Verrucomicrobium spinosum DSM 4136 = JCM 18804: one gene and its partner. Each later gene encodes a partner of the first gene's protein in a complex. Links are inferred from orthologs where the notes say so. Each region holds a gene or a part of one and is shown on either strand. Other genes may lie near its edges. The genes, in order: carA and carB.

The links.
Region 2: the proteins of carA (region 1) and carB are in contact, whole or in part, in a solved structure (PDB 1KEE), measured with the Escherichia coli proteins. The link is inferred for Verrucomicrobium spinosum DSM 4136 = JCM 18804 from one-to-one orthologs.

What each region holds. Positions count from the first base shown.
Region 1 is NZ_ABIZ01000001.1:1,775,653-1,786,983, reverse strand. The notes cover bases 1-2,923. They hold carA (glutamine-hydrolyzing carbamoyl-phosphate synthase small subunit), read right to left. Parts: upstream 2,086-2,923; coding sequence 916-2,085; downstream 1-915. Other genes in these bases: VSP_RS06890 (heavy-metal-associated domain-containing protein), read right to left, coding at 2,790-2,923; VSP_RS06895 (thioredoxin family protein), read right to left, coding at 2,240-2,707; VSP_RS34240 (FHA domain-containing protein), read right to left, coding at 132-710; VSP_RS06910 (adenylosuccinate synthase), read right to left, coding at 1-11. Outside these bases: more of VSP_RS06890, read right to left, coding at 2,924-3,107; VSP_RS06885 (rhodanese-like domain-containing protein), read right to left, coding at 3,206-3,589; VSP_RS06880 (sigma-54-dependent transcriptional regulator), read right to left, coding at 3,770-5,164; VSP_RS06875 (sensor histidine kinase), read right to left, coding at 5,189-6,520; VSP_RS06870 (TonB-dependent receptor plug domain-containing protein), read left to right, coding at 6,784-8,943; VSP_RS34235 (hypothetical protein), read right to left, coding at 9,494-9,739; VSP_RS06860 (phosphoglycerate dehydrogenase), read left to right, coding at 9,900-10,859; VSP_RS06855 (Ldh family oxidoreductase), read left to right, coding at 11,022-11,331. UniProt on the Escherichia coli protein: Small subunit of the glutamine-dependent carbamoyl phosphate synthetase (CPSase).
Region 2 is NZ_ABIZ01000001.1:7,223,516-7,233,275, forward strand. What follows is about bases 5,930-9,721. They hold carB (carbamoyl-phosphate synthase large subunit), read right to left. Parts: upstream 9,400-9,721; coding sequence 6,130-9,399; downstream 5,930-6,129. Other genes in these bases: VSP_RS29300 (hypothetical protein), read left to right, coding at 9,691-9,721. Also shown: VSP_RS37945 (ATP-binding protein), read right to left, coding at 1-192; VSP_RS29270 (anthranilate synthase component II), read right to left, coding at 236-811; VSP_RS29275 (hypothetical protein), read left to right, coding at 1,007-1,414; VSP_RS29280 (MotA/TolQ/ExbB proton channel family protein), read left to right, coding at 1,630-2,325; VSP_RS29285 (ExbD/TolR family protein), read left to right, coding at 2,370-2,771; VSP_RS29290 (DEAD/DEAH box helicase), read left to right, coding at 2,830-5,562; more of VSP_RS29300, read left to right, coding at 9,722-9,760. UniProt on the Escherichia coli protein: Large subunit of the glutamine-dependent carbamoyl phosphate synthetase (CPSase).

The DNA of each region.
Region 1 (11,331 bases):
GTATTGCTCATGAGATGAAAGTAAGAACTGACGGGAAGCGGCAAAAAGAAGGCTCAGCCCGTCCACCCCGTAGAGCGCACGTCTGAACCCCAATTGGCCAGCCTGATTCCCTTGACCGGGACGCGAAAAAATCAAGCGCCCATCTTAAGAATCATAAAAACAGCCGCGCCACAGGCGGCGAGCCCCACAAAAGCGAGGGCCATCAAGCCGCCGCCGCCGTTCTTCGGCTTGGCCTTGGGGCCAAATCCACGGCGTTGACCTGTCGGGCAGGGGGTGGAGCCCAGACCCGTGACCAAAGGAGCGGCGGAGGCCGCAGAAGATTGGGACCAGGAGCGGGATGGGGCAGCTGCGGTTTGCGGCATCGCTTCCTCCTCATAGGCAGGGGCCGCAGATTCATCGTAGCCAGCCGGGGCTTCCGCCACCGCCTCCCCTTCCACATAGCCGGTGACACTGCCCAGACGAAAGCTCTGCCCAGGGCCTACTTCAGCCTGCTCGACGCGGGCTCCATCAAAATGCGTGCCGTTCGTGGAGCCGAGGTCGCGCAGTTCGACGCTCTCACCCTTGTTGATGATCTCACCATGGTAGCTGGAGACGGAACCGTCCGGGATGACAAAGTCGTTGTCCTCAGCACGACCCACGCGGACGCGTTCAGTCGTCAGGTCCAGCTCCAGGGTGCCGCCATCAGGCGTGGTGAATTGAATTTTCGGCATATCGCGAGTTTTTTAGCAGGGCGCGAATGCCGAGGCAAGACCAATACCGTGAATCCAAGCTGCGAACGTCAGCAGTGCCCGGTCGCGTCCCGCCCCATCGGCTGCCACGCCCCCCCTCTCAAGCGAAGTCCGCCTGACGCTCACGTTTGAAAGCAGAAGAGCCGGGCCGGCTCTTTTCCCCTCCGGGTGCACTTCCCACCGGGCTTTATTTGCCCTTGGTCTGGTCGATCAGGGTGGCAAACTCACGGAAGAAGTAGCTCGCGTCGTTCGGCCCGGGAGCTGCCTCAGGATGGTACTGGACGCTGAACACGGGCCATTCCTTGTGCCGCAGACCTTCGACCGTCTGGTCGTTGAGGTTGAGGTGGGTCACCTCCACATTCGAGGGCAGAGACTCCCCATCCACCGCGAAGCCGTGGTTCTGGCTGGTGATAGACACTTTACCGCTGCGCAGGTCTTTGACGGGCTGGTTGCCGCCGCGGTGCCCAAACTTGAGCTTAAAGGTCTTGCCGCCGAACGCGTGACCCAGGATCTGATGCCCCAGGCAGATGGCGAAGATGGGCTGGTGCGGGATGAGCTTGCGAATCTCCCCATGAATGTAGTCCAGGGCCGCCGGATCCCCGGGGCCGTTGCTCAGAAAGACGCCGTCTGGCTTGAGCGCAAGCACGTCTTCCGCCTTGGCGGTGGAGGGAACGACCTGAACTTCAAATCCTTCCTGCCGGAGACGGCGCAGGATGTTGCGCTTGATGCCGAAATCATAGGCGACCACGCGATGCCGGGTCTCACCCAGAGGATGGAAAACTCCCGTCTCTCCACCAAGCGTGCCTTGGCTGGGATTCGGAATGTCCCAGCGGCAGCTGTCGGAGTTGTCTGCATCCCAGTGATAGGGATTCACGGTGGAGACTTCTTTGACATAGTCACTGCCTTCCATGGAAGGGCTGGCCTGGGCCAGAGCCACGGCCTCCGCGACGGAGGAAACTTCGCTCGTGATGACGGCACGCATGGCACCCCGCGTGCGCAGGTGCTTGGTCAGCGCCCGGGTATCGATGCCCTGGATGCCGGGAATCGCCCAGTGTTTCAAGTAGTCGTCCAGGGACTGCTGGCTGCGCCAGTTGCTGGGGATTTCGCAGAGCTCTTCGATGATGAAGCCTCGCACATGAGGCTGATCGCTCTCTGTGTCCAGCGGGTTGACGCCGTAGTTGCCGATCAGCGGGTAGGTCATGGCCACCATCTGACCGCGGTAGGACGGGTCTGTCAGCACCTCCTGATATCCGGTCATTGAGGTGTTAAAGCAGATTTCCCCGGTGCGTGTGACCGGGGCTCCAAAAGCTTCCCCTTCAAAGTAACGTCCGTCTTCCAGTGCAAGAATGGCTTTCATCTATTGTGCGATGGGGCGACTTACCCGCATTTTCCAGGTGATGCAAGATGGGATTCCCGGCAGGCACCGCCCCACCACTCCCCCTATGTGAAAAAACCGTGACATCGCTCTGGCGAAGTCACGGTTTTGAGAGATGGAAGGGGCTGGTGGCCGGTTATTTTTTGGCGCTGTCAGCGGCCGCCGTTGCGGGGGCTGTGCCAGCCTTGGTGAGCACTTCGTTGAGCTTGCTGGCGAAGGCTTCTGGCGAGTTGCCCCCCACCTGCTTGCCCACAGATTCCCCGGCGGCATTGAGAAATTCAATGTGGGGAATGCCACTCACGCCAAACTTCTTCATGTCCTTTTCGTTGCGCTGGTCATCCGCATCCAGGTAGGCCCAGTTAAACTTGTCATGGAGCGGCTTCACCGCATCACTGGGATAAACGTTGTTCTTCATGGCCTGGCACGGGCCGCACCAGACGGCGGAGTACACCGCCACAATGGGCTTGCCGTTCTTTTTGGCGTCATTCAGGGCGGACCGGAGGCTGGTTTCAAACTTGGGGCTCCCCTTGGGGAAGTCACCCGCGTGAACCAGGGCTGCAGAAGCGAGAAGAACGAGGGCGAACGATTTGATGAGTGTTTTCATGGAGGGCAGGGTGGTTGAACGGGCGACCCTCGCGGGTCACTGAAGCTACGACTCCCAAAGGGTCGGAAATATTCCAAAAAACTTATTTGGCAGTCTTTTCGAGGCTTAGCACCTGGTAACGGCTGGCGCTTTCCCCCAGGGCATTCACGGCATCTTGCTTGGTCAGATTGTCGGCCTGAGCGGCAAAGGTGACCTTCTGGGTGTTGGCTTCTGCTCCCTTGGTCACTTCCACTGCGGTCACGCCGGGGAGCTTTTTGAGCGCCTCGGTGACATGGGCTTTGCAGGAAGCGCAGACCATGCCGGACACGGTGGCGGTGTACTCGGTTCCTTTGGCGGCGGGATCCGCACCAAAGAGAGGCAGGGCGGCGACAGCGAGAAGTACGGAGAGAAGGCGCTTCATGACAGATAACGAAACGAGAGAAAAGTCAGACCGGGAAACAAAAAATGCAGCCTGACCGGGAAAAATCCAAGCCAGACTGCATTCCAATTCAAGAGAATTTACTTCTCAGTCTTCTCACCCGCCTGGAGCCAGCCGGAGATGCCAGCGGAGAGGTGCTTCACGTTGGTGTAGCCGAGCTCCTTGGCAGCCGTAGCAGCCTTGGCGTAGGCGCTGCAGGTAGGGCCACCACAATAGGCCACGACAAGGGAGCCTTTGTCAGCAGGAAGCTTGGAGGCAAGGGCCTCCTTGTTGGCGGTGTAGTCGATCGCCCCGGGGATGTGGCCCTTTTCATAGGACTTGCTGCCGTTCACGTCGATGACTGTCACCTTCTTCTCAGAGATGGCCTTCTTCAGGTCCTCGATGCTGATATCGGGATACTCACCAGCGAATACGGCTGGGATGGCGAGGAATGCTGCGGCAAGGAATGCGAGTGCTTTCTTCATGATATCTGATGCAGGTTATGTTTAGTTTTTTGACGGAATGTCCGGCAATCGGACCACAAAACGAGGTCTTGAGCGACCTTTTCACCATCAGGGTGAAGAGATCCCACGAGACATCGGTACGACTACGCATCTGAAACGACCCGCAGCCGCCTCTTCTTTGTTTCTTGATTAACTTTTTCGTTAGTTTTCCTCCATACTGCTTGGGTCGCGCAGTTTTTTGCGGAGCGTGGCGCGGTTCATGTCCATTTCTCGGGCCAAAACCGTCGGTTTATTCTCAAACCGGGGCAAGAGCGCTGCCAAAAGTCGCGATTCCAGCTCCTCATGCAGGGCGTCGTACTTCATCCCTTCACGAAGCCTGGCCTCAATCCACTCGTGGAGCGCGGCATCCAGCCCGCTGATGAAGCCGGAGGTCTCCCCCGCAGGGGAGCTCACCACATCCCTGGGGAGATGGGTGGGCAGGATGAGAGGGCCGGTGCACACGGCGGCGGCATGCTCAATGACATTCCGCAGTTCCCTGACGTTGCCCGGCCAGTCGTGACGAAGGAGGACGCTGAGTGCCTCTTCAGATACCGCCAGCTTCCGGTCACCGGCGACGGAGGCGAGGAGGTAGGAGCAGAGACCGGGAATGTCACTCAGACGCTCCCGCAACGGGGGCAAGTGCACCTCCAACACCCGCAGGCGGTACAAGAGGTCTTCACGAAACCTTTTCTCGGCCGCCGCCTGCGCCAGGTCCTGGTTGGTGGCGGCGATGATGCGCAGGTCCACCTTCAGGTCCTCCCGCCCCCCCACGCGGGAGAAGACCTTTTCCTCCACAAAACGGAGCAGCTTTACCTGCAGCGCGGGAGAGAGCTCACCGATCTCATCCAGAAACAAGGTCCCGCCCGCAGCGCGCTCAATGTGGCCCGCCTTGGTGGCGAGCGCTCCGGTGAAGGCGCCCTTCTCATGACCGAAGACCTCGCTCTCCAGCAGATTCTCCGGAAGGCTGGCACACGAGAGCGTGACAAAGGGCCCGGCATGGCGGCGGCTGTGCAGATGGATGACGCGGGCCGCCAGCGACTTGCCGATGCCGGTGGGACCGGTGATGAGCACCGGGGCGTCTGAGGTGGTCGCATGCGCGATGGCGGCAAAGGCCGGCTGCATGGCCGGAGCACTGCCAATCAGCAACGCGGAATCTGAGGAGGCGTCCGGGACCGCGGCCGCCACGGCTCCATCCCCCTGGGACTGAAGGAGCACCTGCAGAGACTTTTCCAGCTCGCGAAGGTCCAGGGGTTTTACCAAATAACCTGAGGCACCCCGCTTTTTCGCCTCCACGGCATTCTGCAGATGCCCGTGGGCGGTGATGATGAGCACGGGCAGATCCGCATCGATGCTCCGGATCTCCTGCAACACCTCCAGACCGCTGCGATCCGGCAGCCCGATGTCCAGCACCACCAGGTCGGGACGACGGCGTCGCAACTGCTCCAACCCCTGCGCGGCGGAGGCAGCCAGCAATGGCTCAAATCCCATGCGGCGAGTCAACTGCCCGATGGCGGAAGCCAGTGCGGCTTCATCTTCTATAATGAGTATGCGAGACATGGGACGAGTCGTTGAATGGATGATCTAGTGGAGAGACTGGGGAAGGGGCGAGGCGGACACTGAAGGAGCCGGAGAAAGCTCCACCGTGACCACCGCGCCGCGCGCAAGATTGACGACGGAAAGCGTGCCACCATGGGCTTTGACGATCTCGTTGGCCACGGTGAGACCGATACCCATGCCCCCCTCACGCTCAGAATAGAAAAATTCCGCGAACCTTGCCAGGGCTTCAGGAGAGAACCCCTTCCCCTCATCCGCAAAGGAGATTTTCACCATCCCCTGCTCCTGGATGGCTGTCACCAGGGTCAGCCCCCCCAGAGGCATTGCCTGGGTGGCATTGATGAGCAGATTGCTGAACACCTGCACCAGACGCCTGCGGTCCGCCATGATCTGGATGCCACCCGGCACCTCCAACTGAACCTGCACACCAGCATGGCGCATCTGCGGACCATGCGTGACCACCACGGCCTCCAACAGGGGCTTCAGATCCACCATCTGAAGCGCCGGTGGCTCCGGACGGCTGAGGAACATCCACTGGTTGACGAGCCCCTCGATGCGGGCCGCCTCGCTGGCAATCACTTCTGCGATCGGGGCATTCCCATCCAGGGCCGCCAGCTCAGCGTGCATCTTGATGGCGGAGACAGGGTTCTGGATCTCATGGGCCAGCGCTGCGGTCATCCGCCCCAGGACCGCCAGCTTCTCCGCCTGCTCCCGTTTGGCACGCTCCTCATGCAAGGCATCCCGGGTGCGCACAAAGGCCCGCGCCACATCGCCTATTTCATCGTTCCTTTCCGCCTCTGGAAGCACCAGTTCGCCCGGCTTCTCAATCTCAGGCAGACGCGAGGCGAGATTCCGCAGCGGCAGGACCAACCCCTGGGACACCAACCACCCCACTCCCAGAGCCAGCAGCCAGAAGGCACCCAGCACCGCAAAGGTCAGCGGCTGCGAGACTCCCCGCCACACGGGCCTCAGCGGCCGGATCAACAAAAGATCCCCACCAGACGGAAGACCGACGCCGACCACCTCCCAAGCCGCCACCGCATGACAAAAGCCGTCTGCGGGAAAGCTCTGAAGTTCACCGACCGGCACACCAGGCAGGGATTCAGGAATCAACTTACCCTGCCGGCGGAAGGCCACCGCCATGTCCAGCACCTCCCCCAACTGACGCGCCATCCGCTCCGTGGGAGGAAATCCAGCCTCCCCCATGAAGCCGGCATTCGTGCGCGCCAGCGACTCGAACCGGGCCCGATCCTCACGCCCCACCATCACCACCATCCATACCAAAAGCGCCAGCGACCCCGCCAGCACCAACCCGGCGAACGGGAGGACAATGCGCCAGGGAAGACGTTGAGCAGGCATGGAATCGTTATTGAAGCGGCAAAACTGGTACAGAACCGGGCAGTTGCAAAGGCGCAACACCATGAGAATTTTCCATGGCTGAATATCGTCCACACCGCTTCACGCATGAGTAAATTTTATCCCTTTTGCCCCTGGTTGCCACACCTGCCCGAAGCTGCCAAACCCTTGTCCCACTAGGGATTGGAGGATTTGTGCAAGCGCTGGCATGTAATGTGCCAATGGGGGCAACCCGCATGCAATCCCTCGCACACTCCCTCCAAAGAATGCTCTTCGCCACGGCGACTGGCTTTTGCCTTTCCGCTGCCGGTGCAGAGCTGCCGCTGACAGAAACGGACGAAGTCATCGTCACGGCGACACGGGGAAAATCCCCGGCAAAAAACGTCCCTTACAGCGTAAGCGATGTGGACGCCCGCCGCATCCTCGAGATGCAACCCCAAAGCTTCCCTGAAGCTCTGAAGGAGGTGCCCGGGGTGTTCATCCAACAAACAGGGCATGGCCAAGGGTCACCCTTTATCCGCGGTTTCACCGGTTTCCGGACACTGGGGCTCATCGACGGCATCCGCCTGAACAACTCTGTCTTTCGCGACGGTCCCAACCAGTACTTCAGCACGATCGATCCCCTCAGCTTGAGTTCCATCGAGGTGGTCAAAGGACAGGGATCATTTCTTTACGGCAGTGACGCCATCGGCGGTATTGTCAATGCCTTGACGAAGGGCCCCATCTACATGGAGCCGCCAACGGTCACCACCACACGCTCCGGCAAGTCGCCCAAGGAGGTCGCCCCTGTTGCGCCCCCTGTCCCCACTGGCCCCTACATCACGGGTGCCGCCTCCACCCGCTATGCCACCGCCGAAGACAGTTGGATGGGCCGGTTGGAAGGCAGCATCAGCGAGTACAACAAGTACGGGTTCTACATCGGCGTCACCGGTCGCACGTACGGGGATCTGCATGCCGCTGAACTGGGGGATCTCTCCCACACCGGCTATGATGAACTGGGCATCGATGCCAAGCTGGAGGTGTTCCTGGCAGACGACCTCAAGCTGACGGTGGCGCACAACCAGTTCATCCAGGACGATGTCTGGCGCACGCACCGCACCATCTACGCAGTGCCCTATGCCGGCAGCACGGTGGGCAATGAACTGGAACACTACTTCGACCAGGACCGGTACCTGAGCTACATCCGGCTGGAAGGCACGCCTGACACCGGCTTCGCAGACCGCTGGCAGTTGACGCTGTCCCACCACTGGCAGAGCGAGGACAACCACCGGAAGGCGGCAGACCACACCAGCCGGGTGGACGGGTTCGATGTCTCCACCTGGGGGATTGACCTTCAGTTCGAGACCCTTACCTCCATCGGCACGCTCACTTACGGGGCCAACTACTACTTCGACAACGTTGACTCCTTCTCCGACCGTTACAAGGCGGACGGCAGCTTCAATCGCAGCGCCATCCAGGGCCCCGTGGCCGATGACTCCGAGTACCATCTGGCCGGAGTTTATTTCCAGGATCTCGTGGCCCTCAGTGACCGCCTCGATCTCACTCTGGGAGGCCGCTACACCTACGCGGCGGCCGATGTCGGCAAGGCCCAGGACCCGATCAGCGGAGACGAAATCTCCTTCGATGATGACTGGCATGACTTCTCCGGCAGCGCCCGCCTGCTCTACAGCGTGGACGAGGCGAAGCGGTTCAAGATCTTTACCGGTGTCTCCCAGAGCTTCCGCGCGCCCAACCTGTCCGACCTCTCCCGGCTCGACACCGCGCGGTCCAATGAGCTGGAGACTCCCTCTCAGGGGCTCGACCCGGAAAAATACCTGACCGCTGAGGCGGGCATCCGCTGGAGCTCAGAGCGTCTGAGCACCAGCCTCACTTACTTTTACACGGACATCAGCGACATGATCGTGCGGGCCCCCACCGGACGAGTCATCGATGGACTCGACGAAGTGACCAAGCTTAACGCTGGCGACGGCTATGTGCAGGGCATCGAGTTTGAGTTCAACTGGCAGTTCGCAGATGACTGGCACCTGTATGGCAGCATTGCCTGGCAGGACGGTCAGGTGGAGGGCTACCCGGACTCCACCACCCGCCGCGTGGAAGAACCTCTGAGCCGTCTCCTGCCCATCACGGGTCTGGCCGGCCTGCGCTGGGACAGCCCCTCCCGGCGCTATTGGGTGGAAGGCAACGTACTCATTGCCGACCGCCAAGACCGTTTGAGCGCCTCTGACCGGCGCGACACCCAACGCATCCCTCCTGGCGGCACTCCGGGTTACACCGTGGCGACCGTCCGCAGCGGATGGCGTGTCTCCGACTCCTTTACCCTCACTGCCGCCGTGGAAAATGTCTTCGACGAGGACTACCGGATCCACGGCTCGGGGGTGAATGAGCCAGGTGTGAACTTCATTTTTGGTGCTGAGCTTCGCTTCTGAAGCGCGGTGCCACAGAGCACCCTCTCCTCCGCTCCGACCCCGGCTGGGGACAGCCGGACTACCTCCTCCGTTCCGCAGCGGGGTTGGAGTACCGTCCCGCATGCGGGACCAATGCCATCAGGGAAAAGTGGAGAGGTCGAGCATCTCCCTTTTGTGAAAGTATTGAGGGCCGAAGGTCCGGCATCATTGCAGCCTTGGGCAACACCCAAGGTAGGCGCTCGTTTTAGATGTTGAGGGCTGTAGGCCCGACGTCATTCAGGGATGCTCGTCGTGGGCAGGATTGATGAGGCCGGGCCTTCAGCCCTCCGATTTTCTTTCAACCCCTAACCTGGGGCGCTGCCCCAGGCTGGTATGAACCCGGACCTTCGGCCCTTCTGAAAGGGGCTCACCAGTTACAGTCGTGGCGGTTGCACCATCGCGGCTCCGAGGCGCGCCAAGGCAAACAGCAAGACGATGCGTTTTCCCCGATGGCATTGGCCTTTAGGCGGCTCGGTTCGCCATACGACTGCGGCGCCGGACGACATGAGGACCGCGCGGCAAAAAAACCGGCTCAATACGTAAAGAGCTGCTTCAGCGCAAACTGGCGGTCCAGGGTGCGGTCGCGCAGGAGGCCGTTGAGGGCTTCTGTGATGCGGACTTTCATTTTGGGCGTGAGGCGACGGCCTTTGCGGGCCCGCTGCACCGCCTTGTGAGTCAGCGGCTCTGAGCAGGCGGCCACGAGGTCGTGATTGCTGATCGTCAGTTCCGTGAGGATGGCGTCCAGCGGCTGGGGGCCATTGTCGAGCTGCTTTTCCATATAAATTGGTTAGAACTTCAGGATTCCGGGAAGGTGAAAGGGGGCAATAAACTTACCCGTTTCCCCGTCCTTGTCCATCGACTGATCCCCTCACTGCCATCTTGCTGGACTCTCGCGGAGCTTCTGCTATGTCCCCCTCTCCGCCCATTTTGCCCAGCCCATGACCCGAGTCCTCCTCACCACCACCTCGTACCAGGACACTCCTGGCGACCACCACGCCCTCCTTGAATCCCAGGGCTTCGAGATCCATCGTGAGCGCGGGCCCCTCCCAGAGAGCCGCATGCTGGAACTCGCTGGCGAGTTCGACGCCTTCCTCTGCGGCGACGACGAAATCACCCAGGCTGTCTTGGAGAAATCCCTGCCCCGCCTCAAGGTCATCAGCAAATACGGCATCGGCCTGGACAAGATCGACGTCACCGCCTGCACTGCCGCCAAGCTGCCGGTGCTCTTCACCCCGGGCGTGAACCACACCACCGTGGCCGAGCACACCTTCTGCCTGCTGCTGGCCCAGGTGCGCAACCTTGTGGACTCCGCCAATGCCGTCCGCAACGGCCAGTGGAAGCGCGTCACCGGTCATGAGATCTGGAACAAATCCATCGGCATCGTCGGTCTGGGCCGAATCGGTCAGGAAGTGGCCAAACGCGCCATCGCCTTTGGCATGAAGGTGCACGCTCTGGACCCCTACTGGCCCGAGGCGTTTGCCACCGAAAACGGCGTGACCCGCCATGAGAAGATCGAGACCATGCTGCCGGAGATCGACGTGCTGAGCCTGCACGCCAACCTCAGCGAATCCACCCGCCATCTGGTCAATGCCGAACGCATCAAACTCTGCCGCAAGGACCTGCTGGTGGTGAACACCTCCCGCGCCGAGCTGGTGAACATGCCCGACATGATCGCCGCGCTGGACGCCGGCACCGTGGGCGGCTACGCCACGGACGTGCTCGACGAAGAGCCCCCGCCGGCCGACCACCCGCTGCTCAAGCACCCCAAGGCCCTCATCACCCCGCACATCGGCTCCCGCACCTACGAGAGCGTGCCCCGCCAGGCCATGCGCGCCACCCTCAACCTCGTGAACTACCTCAAGGGCGAGAAGGACGTCATCCAGGCCAACAAGTTCTAGGGCGGATGGAGTCCCGGAGTCCTGGAGTCCTGGAGTCCTGGAGTCCTGGAGTCCTGGAGTCCTGGAGTCCTGGAGTCCTGGAGTCCTGGAGTCCTGGAGTATTGGAGTCCTGGAGTATTGGAGTATTGGATTACTGAGTCACCGAATTACTGATCTACCGAAATGCCAACGTATCGCATTCTTCCCACCGCGGCGCACAACGATCTGGTGCGCAAAGCCTACACCCACCGCGGCTACACCGCCGCCGAGGCGGAAGACGCCGCCCGCTTCTGTGAGATGGCTTCCGTCCACGGCATCCGCACCCATAATGCCATCAAGGCGCTGCATCTGGACCACCTGTTTGGTTCGGCTGTGGGCGGTTGCAAACCCGGTGCGGAGATCAAGGTCATTGAGAAGCCCTTCGCCGCCAGCCAGGTCTGGGACGCCCAGCTCAAGCTCGGCCAGAGCGTGGCGTTCGAGGCCATGGAGACTT
Region 2 (9,760 bases), 5.4 Mb from region 1 along the record:
GAGGACAAGCACCCGGGCCAGGCTCAGCTGAGCCTCGGCATGGTCTGGCTCCAAAGCCAGCAACCGGCCCAGGATTTCCTGAGCCTCTTCCAGATGGAGCTCATCCAGGCAAGCATGACCGTACAACAGCAGGAGAGCCGTGTTGTCCGGCGCTTGCGTGAGTGCTTCGCGAAGGGTTTGGAGTCGAGACATGGCAGGAAGCCCGTGTGCGGCTGGACTAGCAACTAAAGTGCCGCTACGAGCGCATTTCCAGAAAATTCTTCAAGAGTCGTTTCCCATCCTGGGTGAGGATGCTTTCAGGATGGAATTGCACCCCGTGAATGGGCAGTTCCTTGTGGCGCACCCCCATGATTTCCGTGTCGTCATCAGACGCCACCGCCGTCACTTCCAGACAATCCGGAAGGCTCTGACGCTCAATGATCAAGGAATGGTAGCGGGTGGCTTCAAAGTCCTCCGGCATCCCTAAAAATACGGACTGGTTGGTGTGGTGGATGCGGGAGGTCTTCCCATGCATCAAACGGGGGGCGCGAATCACGTTCCCACCGAAAACGTCACCGATGCACTGGTGGCCCAAGCATACCCCCAAAAGGGGGGTCCGGCTGCCAAAGCGGCGGATCACCTCATTGCTGATCCCGGCCTCCTTGGGCGTGCAGGGCCCGGGCGAAATGCAGATGTGATCGGGGTTCAGCCCCTCGATCTCCTCCAGCGTGACCTTGTCATTGCGACGGATCTCCATGGTCGCCCCCATCTCGCCAAAGTACTGGACCAAGTTGTAGGTGAAGGAGTCGTAGTTGTCGATAATCAGCAGCATGGATGGAGCCTCTAGAGAAGCAATGTAATGCACGTAACGCCGCTGGCAAACGGCTTGGACGCTTCCCTGCACCTCTGGAGCCTTTCCTGAAAAATACAAACCCAGTTCGAGCTTGCGCCAAATCCTAAAGCAATCCATATTATCAACAACTTCAGGAGAGCCCTCATGCCCCCTGCTCGATCTTCCCCAAGCCCGATGGTCTTGCCCCAGACTTCACGTCTGATTGCGGTGACCGGTCGGCTCCGGAATGATCATTTTCATCTGACCACTGATCACCTCTTGCTGGAGGTGGACCGGGCCACTCTCAACCTGCAACGGGCCTTTGCGGAAGGGAATGTGGAGGTGCATCTCCACCATGCGCCCTTGGGCTTGGAATACGTCTTTTTCTCCCGCCGTGCCACCTACCATCCCAACGACAGCCAACTGCACCTGAGCGAGTGGCATGGCACCCGGCAAAATGGTCGCTACGCACCCTTCCCCGAGCCCCGGCGAGAACTGGTGCTCCCGGTGGACGGCACCTTCTTCATGGAGGAGGAACTCCCTCAGGACCTGAGGGAAACAGGCCCTGACGCCCTCTGTGACGAGGTGCTGGCAACTTTTTAGTTTCTATCGTCCAATGTCGCATGGAAAAATAGCCCCAGATTGCGAATTCATGAATTGCCACGGCATGAAAAACGCTTTACGATTGGCCTCCGTGGCCGGGTTGCCTCCAACCCGATACTGAACATCACGGGATCCTGTGATTTGTTCGTCCTTTGGCGGGCATCGCAACGCAAACGAACCTCCTTCCAACTTTTCTACCACCTTCCCCGCCGCACATGCCCGACTTACTTTCCAAAGGAGGCCCGCTCGTCTGGTTGCTGCTTTGCTGCTTCGGACTCGCCCTGGCCATCTTTGCTGAGCGTCTTGCATACTTTCACCGGGCATCGCTGAATGTAGGGGAGTTTCTCGCGGGTCTGGCCAGCCTCATCCGTCGCAAGAATTTCTCTGAAGCCCTCCAGGAGTGCGTGGCCACGCGGGTGCCCGTGGGTCGCGTGCTTCACGCGGCCCTGCTACGCCACCATGTCCCCCGCGAGCAGCTCAAGGAGATCGTCCAGGAAGCCGGTCAGCTGGAAGTGCCCCGTCTGGAACGCTACCTGAGCGTCCTTCACGGCATCGCCCACGCCGCTCCTTTGATCGGTCTGCTCGGCACCATCGCCGGCCTCATGGATACCTTCACGCAGCTCAACAACGTGAACGGCTACGCCACCCCGGCCGACGTGGCTCGCGGGGTTTACCAGAGCCTCATCACCTCCGCCCTCGGCCTGGTGGTGGCCATCCCCAGCTTCCTCTTCTATTCCTTCCTCGCCGCCAAGGCCCGTCACCTGATGCACGACCTCGAGCGCGCCGGCATCGAGGTGGTGAACATCCTCGATGACCACCGTGAATCTGCCCAGAGTGTAGATTCGGGTGCCCAGATCGTGGAGTTCCGCCAGAGCGACTCCGGCATGCGCAAGATTGGCAAGAACGCCTGAGGCTCCTCCGGTCGTCCACCGCAAGCCAGTCCGCCTGTCCTGCCATGAAGCTTGAGAGCCATCTGCCCAAACAGACCTTTTGGCTCTACTTGGGGCCAGTGCTGAATGTGCTGCTCATCCTGCTCATCTTCTTCCTGCTGGGCTCCTCGTTTGTGATTCAGAGCGGCGTGAGTGTGAAGCTCCCCGAGAGCGGCTTCCCTCTGCGCGACTTTCACCATCCGCTCGTCGCCACCGTCACGGCCAACTCGGACCAGTTCCTCTACCTGGAAGGCCGCCCTGTCACTCTCCTGGAGATGCGCAAAGGTCTGGAAGAAAAGAAGAAGGAGACCCGCCAGCTCATCATCCATGCCGACGAGATGGCCCCCTTCGGCAGGGTACAGGAAGTGGCCAACTCCGCACTGAGTCTCGGCTATGAAGTCGCCTATGCGACGCAGCCAGCCCGGTAATAGCATCGCTCCTTCACGCTGACTTTACAAAACGAGTGATCTCGTGATGGTCGGGCTCATGCCTGTCAAACCGTCATCACAGATCAGCCTCCGGGATACCCTCTCCCATTTGGACCACATCGCCGCAGCCAAGCTGCTGGGTGCCGGCGGGCGGGAACTGCTGATCAAGGGCGGCTCCGCCACCATCGATGTCGCCGAGCAGGTGCATTTCACCGAGGACCACTTCCAGGTGGTGTTTCCTCATCCCGAAAAGGAACCCTTGGTGGTGACGCTCAGCCTCCATCCCGGGGCCAAGCGTCGGCTGCAAATCGCCTGCAGCCACGAAGGCGAAGAAGCCGACTTTTACAAGGCCGCCATCTTTGCCCTCATCCTGGAGGAAAAGACACTGCTGGGCCTTGCCGCCGCACCGCCAGACCTGGACATCCCCTGGGAGCTACTGCCCGCCCACCAGCTGGAGGCCAGAGCCCTGGCCGAAAGGACGAAGCGAGCGGCCGAGGAAAAGATGCGGATCAAAACGGCCGACAAAACTCAACCCTGGACGGACTACACGGTCACCAATCCGGTCTCTGGCAAATCCTACCGGGTGGGCCTGCGCGGCCTGGGTCGTGGGCAGAGCTACTGCGCCTGCCCTGACTTCCGGAGGAACCGGCTCGGCACCTGCAAGCATGTCATCGCCGTCCACACCTGGGTGGGCAAGAAGTTCGACAGCCGCACTCTCAAGCGAGCCTGGAAGCCCAAAAGCATCAATATCCATGCGCTCTACGATGGAGATCTGCGCCTGGCCGTGGAGCACCCCTCGAACCTGGCCCCTCCGGTCGCCGAGCTCCTTGCACCCTGGGAAAACTGGCATGCTAAAAGCCCCCAGGACATGCTCGCCCTCTTTGAGCTGATCCGGCAGCTCATTCAACTGGATCAGAATCCGGTCATCTACCCCGATGCGGAAGAGATCCTCTCCCGAGCTCTGCATGAACACCGGATGGACGGCCTCGTGAAAGAGATCCGCAAAGCCCCCGCGAAACACCCGCTGCGCACGTCCCTGCTCAAGACGGAGCTTCTGCCCTACCAGCTGGATGGCATCGCCTTCGCTGCAGGAAAAGGGCGCGCCGTGCTCGCTGATGAGATGGGTCTTGGCAAGACCATTCAGGGTGTCGGGGTTGCAGAGTTCCTGGCGCGGCATGCAGATGTCCGCCGTGTGCTGGTGGTGTGCCCCGCCTCGCTCAAGTCCCAGTGGAAGCTGGAGATTGAAAGGTTCTGCGGCCGGAGCGTGCAGATCGTCTCGGGCAAGACCTCGGAGCGCAATGCCCTCTACTCTGGCGACGCGTTTTTCACCCTCTGCAATTATGAGCAGGTGCTCCGGGACTACCTTGATATAGAGCGGACCTCGTGGGACCTCATCATCCTGGATGAGGCCCAGCGCATCAAGAACTGGGAGGCGAAGACGAGCCGCATCATCAAGGGCCTGCGCTCCCCCTTCGCCCTGGTCCTGACCGGCACCCCGCTGGAAAACCGGCTCGATGACCTTTTCTCCGTGGTGGAGTTTGTTGATGACCGGAGGCTCGGACCCGCCTATCGCTTCTTCCACAGTCACCGGGTGGCCACAGAGACCGGCCGAGTCTCCGGCTACAAGAACCTGGATGCGCTGCGTCAACAACTGGAACCCGTGCTGCTCCGCCGCACCCGGGCCAGCATCGCCCTGGACCTGCCTCCGCGGACGACCGAAATCGTCCGCATCCCCGCCACGGAGGAACAGCAGCAGCTGCACAATAGCCACATGGTGACGGTGAATGCCATCACTTCGAAGAAGTTCCTCAGTGAGATGGATCTGCTGAGGCTTCAAAAGGCGCTGCTGATGGCGAGAATGAGCGCCAACAGCACCTACCTCGTGGACAAGCAGTCGCCCGGCTTCTCCAGCAAGCTCGACCGCCTGGCCGAGCTGCTGGAGGCCCTGAGCGCCGAACCCGAGCGGAAGATCATCCTCTTCACGGAATGGACCACGATGCTTAATCTCATCGAACCCATTCTGGAGAGGCTCAAGATGGACTTTGTGAGGCTGGACGGCCAGGTGGCCCAGAAGAAGCGGCAGGCGCTGGTGTCGGAGTTCCAGGGGAATCCCAAGTGCCGGGTGTTCCTCACCACCAACGCCGGCTCCACCGGACTCAACCTCCAGGCCGCCGATACGGTGATCAACGTGGATCTGCCGTGGAATCCGGCCTTGCTGGAGCAACGCATCGCCCGGGCCCATCGCATGGGCCAGAAGCGCAAGGTCCAGGTGCACCTGCTGGTGACGGAAGGCACCATTGAGGAGAACCTTCTGGCCACACTGGGGGCCAAGCACGAACTGGCGTCCGCCGTTTTGGATCCTGACTCCACCCTTCAAGAAGTGGCTCTAACCTCCGGCATTGAGGAACTCAAAAGACGTCTGGAGGTGTTGCTGGGTGCCAAGGTCGAGGCGGATCTGGATGTGTCTTCCCAGAATCAGGCCGAAGTCGCGGCAGGAATCAGCGCAGGAGCTCCGCCTCCCGATGCCGAACGCAAGGCCCGCGTCGCGGAGGCAACGGGCACCCTGGTGGCCAGCGCCTTCAGCCTCCTGGGTGAACTTCTGCCCTCCGGGAACGTGGCTCCCCCTGCAGAATCGGTGAATGCCCTTCAGGCAGCCCTGCTGGAGAATGTGGTGCTGGGTGAGGATGGCCAACCCACGCTGACGCTGAAACTGCCCAACCAGGAAAGCGTCAACGCCATGGCCTCGGCATTGGCGAAGTTGATGAGCCTTGGGAGCGGTGTGGGGTCGTGATGGAGGGTAACGATGGGCTTCGCTTTGACTGCATGGTGACTCGCGCTTGGTCACGGTCAGAAAACGGTGTCGAGCCACCGTACTCCAAGACGCTTCGCGTTGTTGGAGTAGTGGGAGTGAGAGCTTGATGCGGATGGTTGGATGCCTCAATGAGAACAACTTGGGCTGACATCCTCGAAGCTCGCGACAGCGTCTTGGAGATCGTCTGAGTTGGTCTGCAAGCAGTTTTGCATGACTTTTTCATATGCAAGAGCAAGTCATGTCACGGCGGCTTTGGCACCCAGTTGGTAGCGTCGCCTTTCACCCACGCACACTGCCTCGTCGTACACGGTTTGATCGTGCCAGCTCCACACAGGACTCCCCCAAGCGGCGGTTCCCGCGCGCACTCCAAAGATGCTTCGCATCCAGGTGTTGGAAGCACCGGGACAAGATTACTACATCGAACCCGCCTCCGAACCCGGAGGGTTCGCCATCGCGTCGCCCCCCCCCCCGATGCCCCCACCCCACCCACAAAAAAGCCGCCCAGGTTTCCCGGGGCGGCAGTTGCAACTCGATCGACTCACCAGATCAAGCCTTGTGATAATCCTGAAGGGCGCGCACCTCAATGTCAGCGGCCTGGAGGGACTTGATCGCTCTCAGGCTTGCATCCGCAGCACGCAGGGTGGTCATGATGGGGATGCGGTTGGCCACGGCGGCGGTGCGGATCTTGATTTCATCGGCACGCGGGCTCTTGCCAGAGGGCGTGTTGATGATGAACTGGATCTGCTTGTTCTTGATGAGGTCCAGCACATTCGGGCGCTGGCCGCTGGCCAGTTTCGGAAGCACCTTCACGGGAATGCCCTCGGCCTCCAGAAGCTGGGCGGTGCCAGGGGTCGCGTAGAGGACGAACCCGAGATCCGAGTAGCCCTTGGAAACGGCAGCCACGCTGGCCTTGTCAGCCTCCTTCACGCTCACGAAGATGTTGCCCCCCTTTGGCAGGGCACCACCGGCGGCCATCTGGCTCTTGGCGAAGGCCATGCCGAGGTCGGGGTCGATGCCCATCACCTCGCCGGTGGATTTCATCTCAGGCCCTAGCGTGATGTCCACGCCGGGGAACTTGCTGAAGGGGAAAACCGCTTCTTTGACGCTGTAGTGGGGAGGAGTCACCTCGGTGGTGAAGCCTAGATCCTTGAGCTTCTCACCCATCATGATCTTGGCCGCGTACTTGGCGAGCGGCACGCCGATCGCCTTGCTGACAAATGGCACCGTGCGGCTGGCACGAGGATTGACTTCGATGACATACAGATCATCGCCTTTCACGGCGAGCTGCATGTTCATCAGACCACGCACGTCCAGAGCGCGGGCCAGCTTCTTGGCGGCATCCGTGATGCGGACCTGCATCTCCTTGGTCAGGCTGAAGGGTGGGATCACACAGGCGCTGTCGCCGCTGTGAATACCCGCTTCCTCAATGTGCTCCATGATGGCACCCACTACCGTAGTCTCGCCATCGCTGATGCAGTCCACGTCCACTTCGGTGGCGTCTTCCAGGAAGCGGTCCACGAGCACCGGGCGCTCCGGGCTGGCCTCCACGGCGTTTTGCATGTAGTGAATGAGTTCCGCGTCGCTGTACACGATCTGCATGGCGCGACCACCCAGCACGAAGGAGGGGCGGACAAGGCTCGGATAACCAATGCGGGCGGTGATGGCGAGGGCCTCCTCGGTGGAGACCGCCGTGCCACTGGGGGCCTGGTTCAAGCCCAGCTCATCCAGCAAGGCAGCGAAGAGTTTGCGGTCCTCAGCGAGCTCGATGCTCTTGGGGCTGGTGCCAATGATCGGCACACCCGCAGCGGCAAGCCCGGCAGCGAGATTCAGCGGCGTCTGACCACCAAACTGCACAATCACCCCCCAAGGCTTCTCCTGCTCGCAGATGTTCAGCACATCTTCCAGAGTCAGCGGCTCAAAGTAGAGCTTGTCACTGGTGTCATAGTCCGTGGATACCGTCTCAGGGTTGGAGTTGACCATGATGGCCTCAAAACCCAGTTCACGGGCAGCAAAGGCGGCATGCACACAACAGTAGTCGAACTCAATGCCCTGGCCGATGCGGTTGGGACCACCCCCTAGAATGAGGACCTTCTTCTTGTCAGAGTCGCGACGTTCATTCTCCACCCCATAGGTGGAGTAGTAGTAGGGCGTGTAGGCCTCGAACTCGGCGGCGCAGGTATCCACCAGACGGTAGGTGGGGATCACGCCGTACTTGATGCGGCCGGCACGGATCTGCTGCTCAGTGATGCCATACTGGGTGGCGAGCTGCTTGTCTGAGAAGCCCTGCTTTTTAAGCTTGAGCATCGAGGCACGCAGAACCGAGGCTTTGCGCTCCTCAGTGAGCTCCGCTGCGGGAATCTGGCTGAAGAGATGCTCGGACGTGTTCACCGAGATCTGCTGGGTCGCGTGCACAATCTCCTGAATCTGCCGGAGGAACCAGCGGTCGATCTGGGTGAGTGAGAACACTTTCTCTACATCCCAGCCCCGATCGAAGGCCTGGGCGAGGAAGAAGATGCGCTCCGCATTCGGCACGGTGAGCTTCGTGGTGAGCGTCTCGTCATCCACTTCCCTGTCTGCGCCGTCACCGAGCAGACCGAAGCGCTTGATCTCCAGAGAACGCAGCGCCTTCTGGAGGCTTTCCTTGAAGGTGCGGCCGATGGCCATCGCCTCACCCACGGACTTCATCTGGGTGGTCAGCGTGGTGTCCGCCCCGGGGAATTTCTCAAAAGTGAACCGGGGCACCTTGGTCACCACGTAGTCGATGGTGGGCTCGAAGCTGGCGGGAGTCTCGCGGGTGATATCGTTCTTCAGCTCATCCAGCGTGTAGCCGACAGCGAGCTTCGCGGCGATCTTGGCGATCGGGAACCCTGTGGCCTTGGAGGCCAGCGCGGAGCTGCGGCTCACGCGGGGGTTCATCTCGATCACGATCATGCGGCCCGAGGTGGGATGCACGGCAAACTGGATGTTGGACCCACCCGTCTCCACCCCGATCTCGCGAATACAGGCGAAGCTGGCATCCCGCATGATCTGGTACTCGCGGTCTGTGAGCGTCTGGATGGGAGCCACGGTGATCGAGTCACCCGTGTGCACACCCATGGGGTCCAGGTTCTCAATGGAGCAGATGACCACGCAGTTGTCCGCGCGGTCCCGCATCACTTCCATTTCAAATTCCTTCCAACCCAGGAGCGATTCCTCGATCAGCACCTCGTTCACCGGAGACATGTCGATGCCGCGGGCCACAATGGTCTCGAACTCTTCGCGGTTGTACGCGATGCCGCCGCCGCTGCCGCCCAGCGTGAAGGCAGGGCGGATGATGAGAGGGTAGGTGCCAATCTCTTCGGCAATGATAGTGGCCTCCTCCATCTTGTGGGCCACGCCCGACTGGGGCAGGTCCAGTCCGATCTTGAGCATGGCATTCTTGAAGAGCAGCCGGTCTTCGCCCTTCTCAATGGCATCCGCCTTCGCCCCGATCATGCGCACGTTGTACTTCTCCAGCACACCGCTTTTGAAAAGGGACATGGCCGTGTTCAGAGCCGTCTGCCCACCCAGGGTGGGCAGCAGCGCGTCCGGACGTTCTTTGGCGATGATCTTCTCCACCACCTCTGGGGTGATCGGCTCTACGTAGGTACGGGCCGCGAACTCCGGGTCGGTCATGATCGTGGCCGGGTTGGAGTTCACGAGCACCACCTCGTAGCCCTCCTCCCTCAGGGCCTTGCAGGCCTGGACGCCGGAATAGTCAAACTCACAACCCTGACCAATGACGATAGGGCCGGAGCCGATCAGGAGAATCTTGTGGATACTAGTGTCTTTGGGCATGGGAGGGAGGACGGGACGCGGGCAAAAATGGTGATTTACATGGCACGCCCGAGGGGTGGTGTAAAGGGGAGAGACGAGGCAAGAGTCCACAAGCTCTCCCACCCTGACTCCAAAGGCCGCACCAGAACGGGCGGAAGAGGCTCAGTCACCCGGGCGGTGACGATAAAATCACATGAGCCGACAGTGATGCAGCAGTGACCGGGACCGCACCTCGCTTTTTCACAGATTCCCGCCAGCGGGCTGGACAAAATCCCCCGCCCTCCCCTAGACTCAAAATTAACTGCTGCCCCTATGACTGAACTTCTTGTGTATGCCCCAGGTCTCCGTGATGAGGAAAAAGTCCTCCAACTGGGCCACCAGA